DNA from 2 places in the Ornithinimicrobium kibberense genome. Region 2 is predicted to be linked to the other one. Evidence: predicted binding sites of a transcription regulator. Region 2 holds the regulator's gene; the other holds the start of a gene.

Region 1 (8,166 bases), on a different contig from region 2:
GTCGATCCAGGCCTGGCCGGACCAGCGCACGCTGGCCCGGCGCATCCGGGACGCCGGCTGGGAACGGGTGCGGTGGCGCAACCTCACCGGAGGCGTGGTGGCCGTCCACCACGCGGTCGCCGCCGGGGACTGACACGGCATACCCCGGGACTGCCGAAGGAGGCACCGACATGGACGTCGAGCTCGCCGAGGTCAGGGACTTCCTGGCCCAGCACCCGCCCTTCGACGCGCTGCCGGAGGAGGTGCTCGACCGGCTGCCCGCCCGGTGCAGCCTGCGCTACGCGCGGCGGGGGAGCGTCGTGCTGCACGCCGGCGGGCGGGGGGACCGGCTGTGGGTGGTGCGCAGCGGTGCGGTCGACATCACCGACGAGGGGCGGCTGGTGGACCGGGTGGGGGCGGGGGGCTGCTTCGGGATGTCCGCCCTCGTCGAGCACGGACCCATCCGCTACGACGCGACCGCGCGGGAGGACAGCCTGTTCATCACCCTGCCGCAGGCCGACTTCGACGAGCTCGCCCGGGACCACCCCGAGGTGGCCGTGTTCTTCGCGGCGACCCACCACGGCCGCATCCGCACCGCCCTCGGCCAGCTGCAGCAGCCCCGGACGGGGTCGGCCGTCTTCCGCACGGCGGTCGCCGACCTGCTGCGCTCGGCCCCCGTGTCCACCGCGCCGCAGGTCACCATCGCCGAGGCCGCCCGGCGGATGACCGAGGCGGGGGTCTCCTCGATCCTGGTGATGGAGCAGGACCGCCTGGTCGGGATCCTCACCGACCGAGACCTGCGCCGGCGGGTCGTCGCGGCCGGCACGCCGACGGACCGCCCGGTGCGGGAGGTGATGACCCTGGACCCGGTGACGATCAGCAGCCAGGCGCTGGCGCTGGAGGTCATGCTGGAGATGACCGGCCGCAACATCCACCACCTGCCGGTCGTCGACGCCGAGGGGCAGGTGGTGGGACTGGTCACCACGACCGACCTGGTCCGGCTGGAACGGTCCAACCCGGTCTACCTGGTCACCGACCTGGCCAAGGCGCGCGACGTGGACGCCGTCGTCGGCCTGGCCGCGCGGATCCCGCGCATCGTGGAGCAGCTCGTCACCGAGGACGCCACCGCCGAGGACGTCGGCCGGGTGGCCACGGCCCTCACCGACGCGGTCACCGTCCGCGTCCTCGAGCTCGCCGAGGCCGAGCTGGGCTCCGCACCGGCCCCCTGGGCCTGGGTGGCCCTGGGGTCGGCCGCCCGCGAGGAGCTGACGCTGCGGGGCGACCAGGACCACGCGATGGTGCTGGCCGACGAGGCCGACCCCGAGGACCCGTGGTGGGGCGCGGTGGCCGGACGGGTGACCGACGCGCTCGAGGCGTGCGGCCTGGAGCGGTGCGACGGCGACGTGATGGCGACCAACCCCCGGTGGCGCAAGCGGGTCCACGACTGGCAGGTCCAGTTCGCCCGGTGGGCGCACGAGCCGCAGCCCGACGCGGTGCTGTGGGCCGCGATCTTCTACGACATGCGGGCCGTGCACGGCGACGCCGAGCTCGTCCGTCGGCTGCGCGAGGAGGTGGTGGCGCGTGGCGCACGGTCGGACCTGCTCCTGGCCCACCTCGCCGGCCAGGCCGCCCGGATGCGTCCGCCGATCGGCTTCTTCCGGGGCTTCGTGCTCGAGGACGCCGGGGAGCACCGGGACACCCTCGACATCAAGCGGGGCATCTCGGCCATCGTCCAGCTGGCGCGGGTGCACGCGCTGCGGGCCGGCGCCACGGCCCTGCCCACCGGGGCCCGGCTCGCGGCGGCCCGGGCGCGCGGGGTCCTGCCGGTCGAGTCCGCGGTCGACCTGGCGGACGCGCACGAGCTGATGTCCTACCTGCGCCTGCAGCACCAGGTGGCCCAGGTGCGCGACGGGCGCCGTCCCGACAACCACCTGGACCCCGAGAGCCTCAGCAGCCTGGACCGCCGGCACCTGCGCGACGCGTTCCAGATCGTGCGGCAGGCCCAGCACGGGCTCAGCACCCGGCTGCCGCAGGTGACCTGAGGTGGGCCGGTGGGACGACTGGCGGGCCCGGCTGGGCCTGGGCCGGTCCCCGGGCGTGCGTCGGCGGGGTCCCCTCCGAGAGGACCTCGACCCGTCCCTGGCGCAGGCGTGGGAGCGGCTGTCCGCCGCGGCCCCGTACGCCCCGGGCACCCCCCTGGACGAGGTGGAGCTGCTGGCCCTCGACCTGGAGACCACCGGCCTGCAGCCGTCGAGGCACGAGCCGCTCTCCTTCGGCCTCGTCCCCGTGCGGGCCGGGGAGGTGGTCCTGGCGGGGGCCCGGCACCTCCCGGTCCGGCCCCGGGGCGACGTCGGGGAGTCGGCGACCCTCCACGGGCTCACCGACGACCGGCTGGCCACGGAGCCGACCGTGGCCGAGGTGCTGCCGGAGGTGATGACGGCCTTCCTGACCGACGACGGGCACCGTCGCGTGCTGCTGGCGCACTTCGCCCAGGTCGAGACGACCTTCCTCGAGGACGCGGGGGTGCGTGAGCTCGGGACCTGGCTGGACCTGCAGGTGGTGGACACCCTCGAGGTGGAGCGGCGGCTGCTCGGGGCCCAGCACAGCGAGATGCGGCCGGGCGCGGTCCGCCTGCACGCCTGCCGGGCCCGGCACCACCTGCCGCGCTACCGGGCGCACTCGGCGCTCGTCGACGCCGTCGCCTGCGGGGAGCTCTTCCTGGCCCAGACCGCCACGCTCGCGCTGCGCCGGAAGCGGGCGCTCCTGCTCTCCGACGTCCTCGAGCGCTGACCGGGACCTTCGGGCATGCTGACGTCCCCTAATTCGGGGCAGGGTCCCCTCGCCCGGCCCGGGGGACGGTGCCACCTAGACTGACCGGGTTCGTGAAGGTTGGCACAAGCGAGGCGTAGACACCGTGGGTGAACAGGTCGAGACGGCCGACGTGATCGTCGTCGGGGCGGGCCCGGGAGGGGCCTCGACCGCCGCATACCTGGCGGCCCACGGGCTGGACGTGCTCCTGCTCGAGAAGGCCTCCTTCCCCCGCGACAAGATCTGCGGGGACGGCCTGACCCCCCGCGCGGTGCGCGAGCTCATCAGCCTGGGCGTGCCGATCCGGGAGGAGGACGGCTGGCACCGCACCAAGGGCCTGCGGATCCTCGGCGGCGGCGTCCGGATGGAGCTGGACTGGCCCGGCAACGCCACCTTCCCGCCCTACGGCCTGGTCCGCACCCGGATGGACCTCGACGAGATCCTCGCCCGGCACGCGGAGACGCGCGGGACCCGGCTTATCGAGCGGATGAACGTCTCCGAGCCGGTGCTGGACCACCGCGGCCACATCTGCGGCGTGCGGGCCAAGGTCATGGGGGAGAACGGGCGGCCGACGGGCCAGACCCGGGAGTTCCGGGCCCAGGTGGTCGTGGCCGCCGACGGCAACTCCAGCCGGCTGTCGCTGTCGATGGACCGGCCCAAGCGCGACGACCGCCCGATGGGGGTGGCGGTCCGCACCTACTACACCACGCCCCGGCACGACGACGACTACATCGAGTCCTGGCTGGAGCTGTGGGCCAAGGGCGAGAACGGCGAGCAGGACGTGCTCATGCCCGGCTACGGGTGGATCTTCCCCGTCGGCGACGGCACCGCCAACGTCGGGCTGGGGATCCTGGACACCGCCAAGGACTTCGGCACCTTCGACTACAAGGACGTCATGCGCCGGTGGGTCGCCGGCATGCCGGAGGAGTGGGAGTTCGGCGAGGAGACCCAGATCGGGCCCATCCGTGGCGCGGCCCTGCCGATGTGCTTCAACCGCCAGCCGCTCTACGACCGGGGCCTGCTGCTGGTCGGGGACGCGGGCGGGATGGTCAACCCGTTCAACGGCGAGGGGATCGCCGAGGCGATGGAGGCGGGCAGGCACACGGCCGAGGTGGTCGCCTCGGCCCTGGCCCGCGCCACGCCCGGGGAGCGGGAGGCGGTGCTGCAGTCCTACCCGTCCGTCATGAAGGCCTCGCTCGGCGGCTACTACATGCTCGGCAAGCAGTTCGCCACGCTCATCGGCAACCCCGAGATCATGCGGCTGGCCGTGCGCTACGGGCTGCCGCGCAAGGCCCTCATGCGGCTGCTGCTGAAGATCATGGCCAACCTGCCGCAGGAACGCGGCGGCGGTCTGGACGACCGGATCATCAACGCGCTGAGCCGGGCCACCCCTGCCGCATGAACCCCTCGACCATGACTAGGCTAGGCGCGTGCCCGCCCCCTCCCTGGGCCGGACCGACGCCGTGCTCGTCCCGAAAGGAGTCCTGGCTCTGATGGACTACCACCCCTATCTGCCGGTTCTCTTCTTCCTCTTCTTCGGTCTGCTCTTCGCCTTCGGGTCCGTCTTCGGCGGTGGTCTGCTGGGGAGGTCGAACTACAACCGGGCCAAGGCCGAGGCCTACGAGTGCGGCATCCAGCCCACCCCCCAGGCCGAGGAGGGCGGCCGGGTCCCGATCAAGTTCTACCTGACCGCGATGCTCTTCATCGTCTTCGACGTCGAGGTGCTCTTCCTCTACCCGTTCGCGGTCGCCTTCGACCAGGTGGGGCTGTTCTCCGTGCTGGCGATGCTGCTGTTCCTCGTCGTCGTCTCGGTCCCGTTCGTCTACGAGTGGAGCCGGGGTGGTCTGGAGTGGGACTGAGCAGGGCGAGGGTGGACGACGGCAGCGGGTATGACGAGGTGCCGGTGACCGGGGCGCACGCCCCGGCCGGCGGAAGGACGAGTGAGACACATGGGACTTGAGGACAAGATCCCCGGCGGCATCCTGCTGACGACCGTCGAGGGCATCGCCGGGCAGCTGCGGCAGCAGTCGGTGTGGCCGGCCACCTTCGGCCTGGCCTGCTGCGCGATCGAGATGATGGCGGTCGGGACCCCCGACTACGACATCGCCCGGTTCGGGATGGAGCGCTTCGCCGCGACCCCCCGCCAGGCCGACCTGATGATCGTCGCCGGGCGCGTCTCGCAGAAGATGGCCCCCGTCGTGCGGCAGGTCTACGACCAGATGCCCAACCCCAAGTGGGTCATCTCCATGGGCGTGTGCGCCAGCTCGGGCGGCATGTTCAACAACTACGCGATCGTCCAGGGCGTGGACCACATCGTCCCGGTCGACGTCTACCTGCCCGGCTGTCCGCCACGCCCCGAGATGCTGCTCAACGCCATCCTGGAGCTGCAGCGCCAGATCCGGGAGTTCAAGTTCGGCGTCCACCGCGAGCAGGCGGCGAGGGCGGCCGAGGCCGCCGCGCTGGCCGCCGTGCCCCGGCAGGAGATGAAGGGGCTGCTGGCATGAGCGAGGAGAAGACCCCTCCCGCGGACGGAAGCACCCGCGACGAGGTCCACCAGCCACGTCAGGACGAGGACCAGCTCGCGGACACCACGCACGCCCAGGAGGGCGCGTCCTCCGCGGTCCCCGCCCGGTCGGGCACGCCCGGCGAACCGGTGCAGGTGGGTTTCCGACGGGGCATGTTCGGGGGCTCCCTGGGTACGGACACCAGCGGGTACGGCGGTCTGAAGGCCCCCGTCCTCTACCCGGGTGCGGCCGAGCCGCCCTACGGCTCCTACTTCGACGAGGTCGTCGAGGCGCTGCGGGACGCCGCGCCCGAGGCGTTCGAGGCCGGCGTCGAGCGGGTCGTCGTCGACCGTGGCGAGCTGACGCTGGTCACCCGCCGCGAGCAGCTCCGCGAGCTGCTCCAGCCGCTGCGCGACGACGCCCGCCTGCGCTTCGAGATGTGCAACGGCGTCTCGGGGGTGCACCTGCCCGGGCACGAGGGTGCCGAGCTGCACGCCGTCTACCACTTCCTGTCGATCACCAACGGCGGACGCCGGGTGCGGTTCGAGGTGACCTGCCCCGACGCCGATCCGCATATCCCCTCGATCGTGGACATCTACCCCGGCAACGACTGGCACGAGCGGGAGACCTTCGACATGTTCGGGATCGTCTTCGACGGCCACCCGGGCCTGACGCGGATCCTCATGCCCGACGACTGGGCCGGCCACCCCCAGCGCAAGGACTACCCGCTCGGCGGGGTCCCGGTGGAGTACAAGGGCGCCACGATCCCCGCCCCGGACCAGCGGAGGAGCTACTCGTGACCATCGACCCGACCGCCCGCGGCGGCAAGATCACCGACCCGGAGCACGGCGACCCCGAGGCCGACTACGCCGACACCAAGCCCGACGAGGGCGGCGAGCGCCGGGTGCGGGCGTCGACGGACTACTACTCCACGAGCGGCCCCTCCGTGGAGACCGTCGAGAGCGACCCCGTCTTCGACGCGGCCGGCGGCGACTGGGACGACATCGCCCAGGACGTCTCGACCCTCGGCGCCGAGCGGATCGTGGTCAACATGGGTCCGCAGCACCCCTCGACCCACGGCGTGCTCCGGCTCGTCCTCGAGCTCGACGGGGAGACCGTCCGCGAGGCCCGGGCCGGCATCGGCTTCCTGCACACCGGGATCGAGAAGAACATGGAGTTCCGCACCTGGGTGCAGGGCACCACGTTCTGCACCCGGATGGACTACCTGACGCCGATCTTCAACGAGGCCGCCTACAGCCTGGCGGTGGAGAAGCTGCTGGGCATCACCGACCAGGTCCCGCAGCGGGCCAGCGACATCCGCGTGCTCACCATGGAGCTCAACCGGATCTCCTCCCACCTCATCGCCCTGGCCACCGGCGGCATGGAGCTGGGCGCCACGACGATCATGACGACCGGCTTCCGCGAGCGGGAACGCATCCTGCGCTTCCTGGAGGCCATCTCCGGCCTGCGGATGAACCACGCCTACGTCCGGCCCGGCGGTGTCGCCCAGGACGTGCTCCCCGAGCACCTGGACCAGCTGGAGGCCGAGCTGCCCGAGCTGCGCCGGGGGATCCGGCAGCTGGAGACCCTGCTGCTGGAGAACCCGGTCTTCAAGGGCCGCACCGTCGACGTGGGCTACCTGTCCCTGTCCGGCTGCATGGCCCTGGGGGTCACCGGCCCGATCCTGCGCTCGACCGGCCTGCCGCACGACCTGCGCAAGCTGAACCCCTACTGCGGCTACGAGACCTACGAGTTCGACGTGCCGACCCGCCGCGACGCCGATGCCTACGCCAGGGTCGTCATCCGGTTCGAGGAGATCTGGCAGTCCCTGCGGATCGCCGACCAGGCCATCGAACGGCTGCGCGCGAGCCAGGGCGAGCCGGTGATGGTGGCGGACAAGAAGATCGCCTGGCCCGCCCAGCTGTCCGTGGGCGCCGACGGGCAGGGCAACAGCCTGGACCACATCCGCGAGATCATGGGCGAGTCCATGGAGGCGCTCATCCACCACTTCAAGCTGGTCACCGAGGGCTTCCGGGTCCCGCCGGGGCAGGTCTACTCCGCGATCGAGTCGCCCAAGGGCGAGCTCGGCGTGCACCTGGTCTCCGACGGCGGCACCCGGCCCTACCGGGCCCACTTCCGGGACCCCAGCTTCCACAACCTGCAGGCGGCGTCGGCGCTGGCGGAGGGCGGCCTCATCGCCGACGTCATCGTCGCCGTCGCATCGATCGACCCCGTGATGGGAGGCGTGGACCGATGACCACCCACACCGACGGAGGGGCGCAGCCCGGCTCCGGCCCCGCAGGGCACGACGCCCACGGGGAGGCGCCGCTGCACCACCACACGCCGCTGCACGCCTCCGAGGAACCCTACGCCGACGACGTGCTCGAGGCGCTGCGCGCGGACGCGGCCCAGATCGTGGCCCGCTACCCGCAGAAGCGCTCGGCCCTGCTCCCGCTGCTGCACCTGGTCCAGTCGGTGGACGGCTACGTCACCGGCCGCGGCGTGCAGTTCTGCGCCGAGCAGCTCGAGCTGACGACGGCCGAGGTCAGCGGCGTCGCGACGTTCTACACCCAGTACAAGCGGCACCCCAACGGGGACTACACCGTCGGGGTGTGCACCAACACCCTCTGCGCGGTGATGGGTGGTGACCAGATCTTTGAGGAGGTCAGCGAGCACCTGGGCGTCGGGCACGACGAGACGACCGAGGACGGCCGGATCACCCTCGAACGGGTCGAGTGCAACGCGGCCTGCGACTACGCGCCGGTCGTCATGGTCAACTGGGAGTTCTTCGACCAGCAGACCCCTGACTCCACCAAGCAGCTGGTGGACCGGCTCCGCGCCGGCGAGGAGGTCGCCCCCACCCGCGGGCCCTCCC
Region 2 (8,166 bases):
GCGGCCGCCCGCCGGTCGCACGAGCTGTCCCCACCCCCGTCCTGACGTCCCCGGAGGGTCCCGGGCGGGCCGGTCGCGCCCCGGTCGGCCCACCCGGGCACCTCGACGGGGCCGTCCGGCCGTGTGACAGAGTAGGGCCATGAACGACATCCGCGTGCGCGTGCTCGATGAGGACGAATGGGCCACCTACCGGGACGTCCGGCTGCGGGCGCTGCGTGAGTCTCCGGAGGCGTTCGTCGCCTCCGCCGAGGAGGAGGAGGCGTTCGACGACCAGCGCTGGAAGGACCGGATGGTCCGCTCGCGACGCATCCTGGCCCAGGACGGCGACGAGGTCGTGGGGGTCGTCAGCGTCGGCACCGGTCACCGCACCAACATCCCCGGGGCCGGCGAACTGTTCGGGCTGTGGGTGGAGCCGCCGCGTCGCGGCAGCGGCGTGGCCCGGCGCCTGATGGAGAAGGCAGCCAGGGTCGGCCGCCAGGTCGGGCTCAAGCAGCTGGTCTACTGGGTCGGCACCGACAACGGCCGCGCGGTCGCGTTCGCGTCCAGCTTCGGCTTCCGGCCCACCGACGACCGCCGGCCGATGCGCATCCGGGGGGTCGACGACGAGGACGCCGACTCCGAGGAGATGATGATGGTCTACCCGCTGAGCGACACCGGCGGCGTCCCCACCTCGCTCTGAGCGGGTCGGGCCCCGACCGGGCCCCGCGCACCGTGGTCTAGCGTGGGCTCCATGACCGGGTCATGGGTGATGTGGGACGAGCGCTACACCGCGTACGACTTCGGTCCCGGGCACCCGATGCACCCCTCCCGGCTCGACCTGACCCACCGCCTCGCCGACTCCCTCGGGCTGCTGGACCATCCGGACGTCGAGGTCCGCCCCGTCCGGGAGGCCACGGAGGCCGAGCTGCTGAGCGTGCACACCCCCGAGCTGGTCGAGGCCGTCAGGGCGGCATCCGCCGACCCCGGGTCGGCGACCGGCAGGCACGGCGTCGGCACGGAGGACACCCCCGCCTTCCGCGGCATGCACGAGGCCTCCAGCCTGGCGGTCGGGGGCACCGTGGAGGCCTGCGAGGCGGTCTGGGAGGGCCGCGCCCGGCGGGCGGTCAACATCGCGGGTGGCCTGCACCACGCGATGCCGGAGTCCTCCAGCGGGTTCTGCGTCTACAACGACATCGCCGTGGGGATCCGTCGCCTGCTCGACCTGGGCGCGCGACGGGTGCTCTACCTGGACCTGGACGTGCACCACGGCGACGGGGTCGAGCGCTGCTTCTGGAACGAGGACCGGGTGATGACCCTCTCGATCCACGAGACGGGCCGGGCCCTCTTCCCCGGCACCGGCTTCCCGGGGGACACCGGAGGGGCGAAGGCGATGGACACCGCCGTCAACGTCGCGCTGCCGCCGGGCACGGGCGACGAGGGCTGGCTCCGGGCCTACCGCGCGGTGGTGCCCGCCGTCGTCGAGGCCTTCGACCCCGAGGTGATCGTCAGCCAGCACGGGTGCGACGCGCACTTCTCCGACCCGCTGGCCCACCTGAGCGTCACGGTGGACGCCATGGCCGTGGCGACGGCGTGGGTCCGCGAGCTGGCCGACGGGACCTCGGACGGCCGCTGGATCGCCCTGGGCGGCGGTGGCTACGAGCTCGTCGACGTGGTGCCGCGGGCGTGGACCCACGTCGTGGGCGTGGTCACCGGGCGTCCCGTGGACCCGGTGACCCCGGTGCCGCAGTCCTGGCGGGACCACGTGCAGGAGGTCTACGGGAGGGAGGCGCCGACGCTCATGGGCGACCGTGGGGGCCGGCCGATCCGCTACGGGGAGTGGTCGGAGGGCCACGACCCCGAGGACGCCGTCGACTCGGCGATCATGGCCACCCGTCGCGCGATCTTCCCCGGCTGGGGCCTGGACCCGTACTTCGACTGACCGCCCGTCCCTCCCGTCCCGTCCGCCCCGTCCCGCGTGTCGCGCTGGACACCGGGGTCCCGGACTTCCCCTGCACCCACTTCTGCCCCTAGGGTGTCTTCGACAGCACACGTGGAGGCGGGCCGGAGGGGAAGCCGCGACCGTTCCCACGTCTATACCGAAGAGACGGGAAGCGTCCTAATGGCTGAAGAGCGTCAGCTCGGCGAGATGACGTTCATGACCGTGGCCGAGGTGGCCGCGGTGATGCGCGTGTCCAAGATGACGGTGTACCGGCTGGTGCACTCCGGCGAGCTCCCCGCGGTGCGGGTGGGACGCTCCTTCCGGGTCCCGGAGAAGGCGGTCCACGACTACCTGCAGGACTCCTACCACGGCACCGCCTGAGCGGCGGCCCGCCGGGGCCGGCCGGCCCCGGGGTGTCCGCCCCGTGGTCGGCGTGGCTGCGCCGTTTGGGGCAGGGTGGACCCGCGCGCTAGGCTGGGCCGGTTCGTCGTGCGGGTGAGCGTGGCAGCGATGCCGTCGCCGGTGCCGTCACCTGCCGGTGCCTGGGCCGCGACCCTGGCCGGTCGCCCCGCGTGACGCCGAGGCACGACCCGACCATCGAGACGAAGGACGGCCCATGGGCTCTGTGATCAAGAAGCGCCGCAAGCGGATGGCGAAGAAGAAGCACCGCAAGCTGCTGCGCAAGACGCGTCACCAGCGTCGCAACAAGAAGTGAGCGAACGGCCACGACCGGGTGCGGTCGTGGCCCGAGCCCTGTGACGGCGTCGCCCCCGGGCGGCGCCGTCGTGCTGTCCCGGAAGGAGCAGGTATGCCGTGGTGGCGCCCGTCCGCGCCGCGGGCCGGGTCCGGCCCCCGGGTGGAGGTGGTGACCCGGCAGGGCTGCCACCTGTGCCAGGAGATGATCGACGTGGTCCGACGGGCCGTCGGGCCGGAGGTCCCGGTGCACCTCGTCGATCTGGACGTGGGCCCGGTGCCCGGCGGCGCCCGCGAACGGTGGACGACCCTCGTGCCCGTGCTGCTCGTCGACGGGAGGGAGGTCGCCCACTGGCGGGTGGACGAGCGCACCGTGCGGGCCGCCGTGGGGCCCGCGGGTCGGAGCCTCCCGGCCCGCGTTTTGGTCCGACGGCGGCGACGACCCTAGAGTGAGGGGGTCCTCGTCGAGCGTCGGTGCCGGTCTGATATAAGGCCCCGCTCGACGTCAGTCATCCGAGAGGAGCCGCTGCGCCCATGACGGCCGAGCCCACCCGACGCGGGGTACCGGAGGCCACCGTCGGGCGACTGCCCGGCTACCTGCGGGCCCTGACCTCCCTGGGGGACGAGGGTCGGGCGTCGGTGTCGAGCGAGGAGCTGGCGGACCTCAGCGGCGTACGGTCGGCCCAGGTGCGCAAGGACCTCTCCAGCCTGGGTTCCTACGGCGTGCGCGGAGTCGGCTACGACGTCCCCCGGCTGTCGGACCAGATCGCCGCCGAGCTGGGCCTGAGCCGAACCCGACCGGTGGTCATCGTGGGCATGGGCAACCTGGGGCGGGCCCTGGCCTCCTACGGGGGCCTGACCACCCGTGGCTTCCACGTCACCGCCCTCGTGGACACCGACCCGGCCGTCGTGGGCCGACGGATCGACGGCTTGACCGTGACCACCATGGACCGGCTCACGCCCGGGTCGACCCGGGCGGGCGTGGGCGTGATCACCACCCCGGCCGGCGCCGCCCAGGAGGTGGCCGACGCTCTCGTCGAGGGCGGGGTCCGGTCGATCCTCAACTTCGCCCCCGCCGTCCTGAGGGTGCCGCCGACGGTGCACGTGCGGGCCGTCGACCTGGCCGCCGAGCTGGCCATCCTGGCCTTCCACGAGCACCAGCAGGCCCTGTCCACGGCCGACGGGGAGGACGTGGGATGAGCGTCCTCGTCGTGGGGCTGTCCCACCGCACCGCCCCCATGGACCTGCTCGAGCGGGCCGCGCTGGGCCCCGAGGGCGCGCGCGACCTCGCCTCCCGGGTCGGTGCCGGGGAGCACGTCGAGGAGGCCCTGGTCCTGGCCACCTGCAACCGGCTCGAGGTCGTCGTCGAGGCCGGCACCTTCCACGGTGCCCTCACCGAGGTGGGGGAGCGCATGTGCGAGCTCACCGGGATCCCGCGCGAGCAGCTGAACCCGCACCTCTACGTCCACTACGACGAGCGGGCGGTCAGCCACCTGTTCGGGGTCGCCTGCGGCCTGGACTCGATGGCCGTCGGCGAGAGCCAGATCCTGGGGCAGCTGCGCGACGCGCTGGCCTCCGCCCAGCAGGACGGGCGGGTGGGGCCGGTGCTCAACCCGCTGCTGCAGCAGGCGTTGCGGGTGGGCAAGCGGGCCCACGCCGAGACCACCATCGACGAGGTGTCCCGGTCGCTGGTGAGCACGGGGCTCGACCTGGCGGCCACCGTCCTGCCCGACCTGGCCGGTGCCCGCACGGTCGTCGTCGGCGCCGGGGCCATGTCCGGCCTCGCCGTGGCCACGCTGGCGCGGGCCGGTGTCCGGGACCTCACCGTGGTCAACCGCACGGCCGCCCGGGCCGACCGCCTGGCCGGCGAGCACGGGGCGGGCACCGGCGACTGGGTGGACGTGCTGGACCTGGCCGCGGGCGCCGACCTCGTGGTGACCTGCACCGGTGCGGTCGGCCACGTCCTGGAGGCCGACGCCCTGCAGGAGGCGCGCGCGGGCGCCGGACGGGTGGACAGCCCCGCCGTGCTGCTCGACCTGGCCCTCCCGCGCGACGTGGACCCGGCGGTGACCGGGATCGACGGCGTGCGGCTGTGGGCGCTGGCCGACCTCCAGCGCGAGATGACGTCCGGGTCCGGCGACGGCGCAGCCTCCGGGTCCGGCGACCGCGTGGCGGTGGAGGCCGTGCGCGACCTGGTCACCGCCGAGGTCGCCACCTACCTGACCGAGCGTCGGGCCGCCCGCCTCGGCCCCACGCTGGCCGCCCTCCGTGCCCAGGCCGCCCGGGTCGTCGACCAGGAGATGGTCCGGCTCGACCAGCGGGTGCCGCACCTGGCCCAGGACGAGCGGGCCGAGGTGCGCCGGACCGTGCAACGGGTGGTCGACAAGCTCCTCCACACCCCCTCGGTGCGGGTCAAGGAGCTGCAGCACGGTGGTGAGCCGGCCGACTACGGGCAGGCCCTCCGGGAGCTGTTCGACCTCGACCCGGCGGAGCCGGCGGTCGTGCGCACCGCGCCGCCCGAGGTGACCGCCGCACCGATCTCGGAGGCGTCGCTCCCCTCCGCGCCCGCGGACAGGGGGGCCCGTCCATGACGACGCCCACGACGACGACCACGACGACGCCCGCGACAGCGGTCAGCACCTCCGGCCACGACCTGCCCGACCGCCCCCTGCGCCTCGGCACCCGGGCCAGCGCCCTGGCGACCAGCCAGTCCGGCTGGGTCGCCGACCGGCTGCGGGCCGCCGGCGTCCGGGTCGAGCTCGTGCACGTGCGGACCGAGGGCGACGTGTCCCGGGCCAGCCTGCGGCAGATCGGCGGCACCGGCGTCTTCGCCTCGGCCCTGCGGGACGCGCTGCGTGCGGGCGAGGTCGACCTGGCGGTGCACTCGCTCAAGGACCTGCCCACCGCGGCCGAGCCCGGCCTGGTCGTGGCCGCCGTCCCGGAGCGGGAGGACCCCCGCGACGCCCTCGTCGCGCGCGACGGCCTGACGCTGGACGCCCTGCCCAGGGGGGCCTCGGTCGGCACCGGGTCGCCGCGGCGGGCGGCCCAGCTGGCCCTGGCCCGGCCGGACCTGGACGTGCGCGACATCCGGGGCAACGTTGGCACCCGCATCGGCCTGGTGCGCGACGGGCAGCTCGACGCCGTCGTCCTGGCCTGCGCCGGCCTGTCCCGGCTCGGCCGGGCGGGCGAGGCCACCGACCGTCTCGACCCCGACGTGATGCTCCCCGCCGCGGGTCAGGGCGCGCTGGCGGTGGAGTGCCGGGAGGACGACCGGCCCCTCGCCCGCTTCCTGCGCGACGTCCTGGAGGACGCCCCCACCCGGGCCGCCGTCACGGCCGAGCGGGCGGTCCTCGCCCGCCTCGAGGCGGGCTGCACCGCACCCGTCGGCGCGCTCGCCCGGGCCGGCGCGGACGGCGCCCTGGCCCTCACCGCCTTCGTGGCCCTGGGGGACGTCCCCCGCCGCCACGCGGAGACCGGGTCCGACCCGGTCGCGCTCGGCCACGAGGTGGCCGAGCACCTGCTGTCCCGTCCCGACCCCGTGGTCGGCCGCAGCGACGACGCCGCGGCCGGGGGGTCCCTCTTCACCGGAGCGTGAGAAGTGAGCACCGACGCCGCCCCGATCGACACGGCCGCCGAGACGCGGCCCGCCACCTGCGGACGCGTCGCCTTCGTCGGCGCCGGACCGGGTGACCCCGGCCTGCTCACCGTGCGCGCCCGGGACTACCTGGCCGCCGCCGACGTGGTCGTCCTCGACACCGCCGCGCAGGCCGACCAGCTCGCCGCGTGGACGCGGGAGGACGTCGACCTCGTCGTCGCCGACGAGTTGGACGGTCCGTCCCCGACCGAGAGGCGCCGGTGCGAGCTGCTCGTGCGCGCCGCCGCCGCCTTCGACGCACCGTCGCACCTGGTCGTGCGGCTCATGGACGGCGACCCCAGCGCCTTCAGCGGGCTGGCCGCCGAGGCCCTCGCCTGCCGGGACGCGGGCGTGCCCTTCGAGATCGTCCCCGGCGTGAGCACCGCCTGGTCGGTCCCGGCCTACGCCGGGGTCCCGCTGACCACCTCCGAGGGTGGCGGCGAGCTGCACATGATCACCGCCGGGGAGTCCGGTGTCGACTGGTCGCTGTCGGCCCGCGACGACATCACCGTCGTGGTCCTCGGCTCCGGCGACCCGCTCCGGCAGGCGCTGCAGGGGCTGCTCGACGCCGGCCGGCCGACGGACAGCCCGGTGGCGCTGACCGAGCACGGCACCACCACGACCCAGCACACCAAGGTCACCACCCTGGCGGGGGCGATCCAGGCGCTGGAGCGGGGTTGCCCGGACTGCCCCGACGCCTCGGTCGCGGTCGTGGGTCGCCAGGTCGAGCTGCGCGCCGAGCTGTCGTGGTACGAGACCAAGCCGCTCTTCGGCTGGTCCATCCTCGTGCCGCGCACCAAGGAGCAGTCGGTGAGCATGACCGAGCGGATCGCGGCCTACGGGGCCACCTCCTCGGTGGTGCCCACCATCAGCGTGGAGCCCCCGCGCACCCCCCAGCAGATGGACCGGGCCGTCAAGGGGCTGGTCACCGGACGCTACGAGTGGATCGGGTTCACCTCGGTCAACGCGGTGCGGGCCGTGCGGGAGAAGTTCGAGGCCCTGGGCCTGGACGCCCGCGCCTTCGCCGGGCTCAAGATCGCCGCCGTGGGCGGGGTGACGGCCGCCGCCCTGCGCGAGTGGGGGCTGGAGCCGGACCTCGTCCCCCAGGGGGAGCAGTCGGCGCTCGGCCTGCTCGAGGAGTGGCCGCCCTACGACGACGTGCTCGACCCCATCAACCGGGTGTTCCTGCCCCGCGCCGACATCGCCACCGAGACCCTCGTCGCCGGGCTGCAGGAGGTCGGCTGGGAGGTCGACGACGTCACCGCCTACCGGACCGTGCGCGCCGCGCCGCCGCCCGCCCCCGTGCGGGAGTCGATCAAGGGTGGAGCCTTCGACGCGGTCTGCTTCACCTCATCCTCGACGGTGCGCAACCTCGTCGGCATCGCCGGCAAGCCGCACCCGAGCACGATCATCGCCTGCATCGGGCCGGCGACGGCGAGGACCGCCGAGGAGCACGGGCTGCGGGTGGACGTGGTCCCGCCCGAGCCCAGCGCCACGATGCTCGTGGACGCCCTGGCCCAGCACGCCCGTGAGGTGGCTGCCCGGGCCCGGGCCGAGGGGCAGCCGGTGCTGCGTCCCAGCCAGCGCCGCACCGCCGGGCGGCGGACCCGGTCCCGCCGATGACCGGGCGCGCGGCCGCCGGCCCGCTCGCCCGGCCGCACGAGCGGCCAAGACGGCTGCGCACCACCCCTGCGGTGCGCCGCCTGGTCGCCCAGACCCGGGTGCACCCCGCAGAGCTCGTGCTGCCGGTCTTCGTGCGCGACGGCATCCCCGAGCCCCGGGGGATCACCTCCATGCCCGGCGTCGTCCAGCACACCCCGGACTCCCTCCTGCGTGCGGCGTCCGAGGCGGTCGCGGCAGGGGTCGGCGGGATCATGGTCTTCGGGGTCCCCGCCGAGGACGACAAGGACGCCACCGGCAG

What was found. Region 2 encodes Rex, which represses fermentation and respiration genes when NADH is low (regulators of the CRP and FNR family bind a similar motif). Its sites were predicted from a motif close to CTTGTGAANNNNTTCACAAG; they were not measured.
Region 1: FJR00_RS08825 (geranylgeranyl reductase family protein) is a predicted target of Rex. The motif match lies at 2,859-2,878, and genes of this name have one in related genera.

Annotation. Positions count from the first base shown of each region.
Region 1 is NZ_VFXM01000009.1:14,461-22,626, reverse strand. Features, by position in the region: gene FJR00_RS08840 (demethylmenaquinone methyltransferase) at 1-133, shown strand, start outside; gene FJR00_RS08835 (DUF294 nucleotidyltransferase-like domain-containing protein) at 171-2,021, shown strand; gene FJR00_RS08830 (exonuclease domain-containing protein) at 2,023-2,769, shown strand; gene FJR00_RS08825 (geranylgeranyl reductase family protein) at 2,894-4,189, shown strand; gene FJR00_RS08820 (NADH-quinone oxidoreductase subunit A) at 4,281-4,646, shown strand; gene FJR00_RS08815 (NuoB/complex I 20 kDa subunit family protein) at 4,737-5,291, shown strand; gene FJR00_RS08810 (NADH-quinone oxidoreductase subunit C) at 5,288-6,091, shown strand; gene FJR00_RS08805 (NADH-quinone oxidoreductase subunit D) at 6,238-7,548, shown strand; gene nuoE (NADH-quinone oxidoreductase subunit NuoE) at 7,545-8,166, shown strand, end outside.
Region 2 is NZ_VFXM01000001.1:49,654-57,819, reverse strand. Features, by position in the region: gene proC (pyrroline-5-carboxylate reductase) at 1-45, shown strand, start outside; gene FJR00_RS00295 (GNAT family N-acetyltransferase) at 140-679, shown strand; gene FJR00_RS00290 (acetoin utilization protein AcuC) at 731-1,918, shown strand; gene FJR00_RS00285 (helix-turn-helix domain-containing protein) at 2,099-2,299, shown strand; gene FJR00_RS00280 (30S ribosomal protein bS22) at 2,535-2,633, shown strand; gene FJR00_RS00275 (glutaredoxin family protein) at 2,727-3,059, shown strand; gene FJR00_RS00270 (redox-sensing transcriptional repressor Rex) at 3,146-3,811, shown strand; gene FJR00_RS00265 (glutamyl-tRNA reductase) at 3,808-5,202, shown strand; gene hemC (hydroxymethylbilane synthase) at 5,199-6,206, shown strand; gene FJR00_RS00255 (bifunctional uroporphyrinogen-III C-methyltransferase/uroporphyrinogen-III synthase) at 6,210-7,868, shown strand; gene hemB (porphobilinogen synthase) at 7,865-8,166, shown strand, end outside.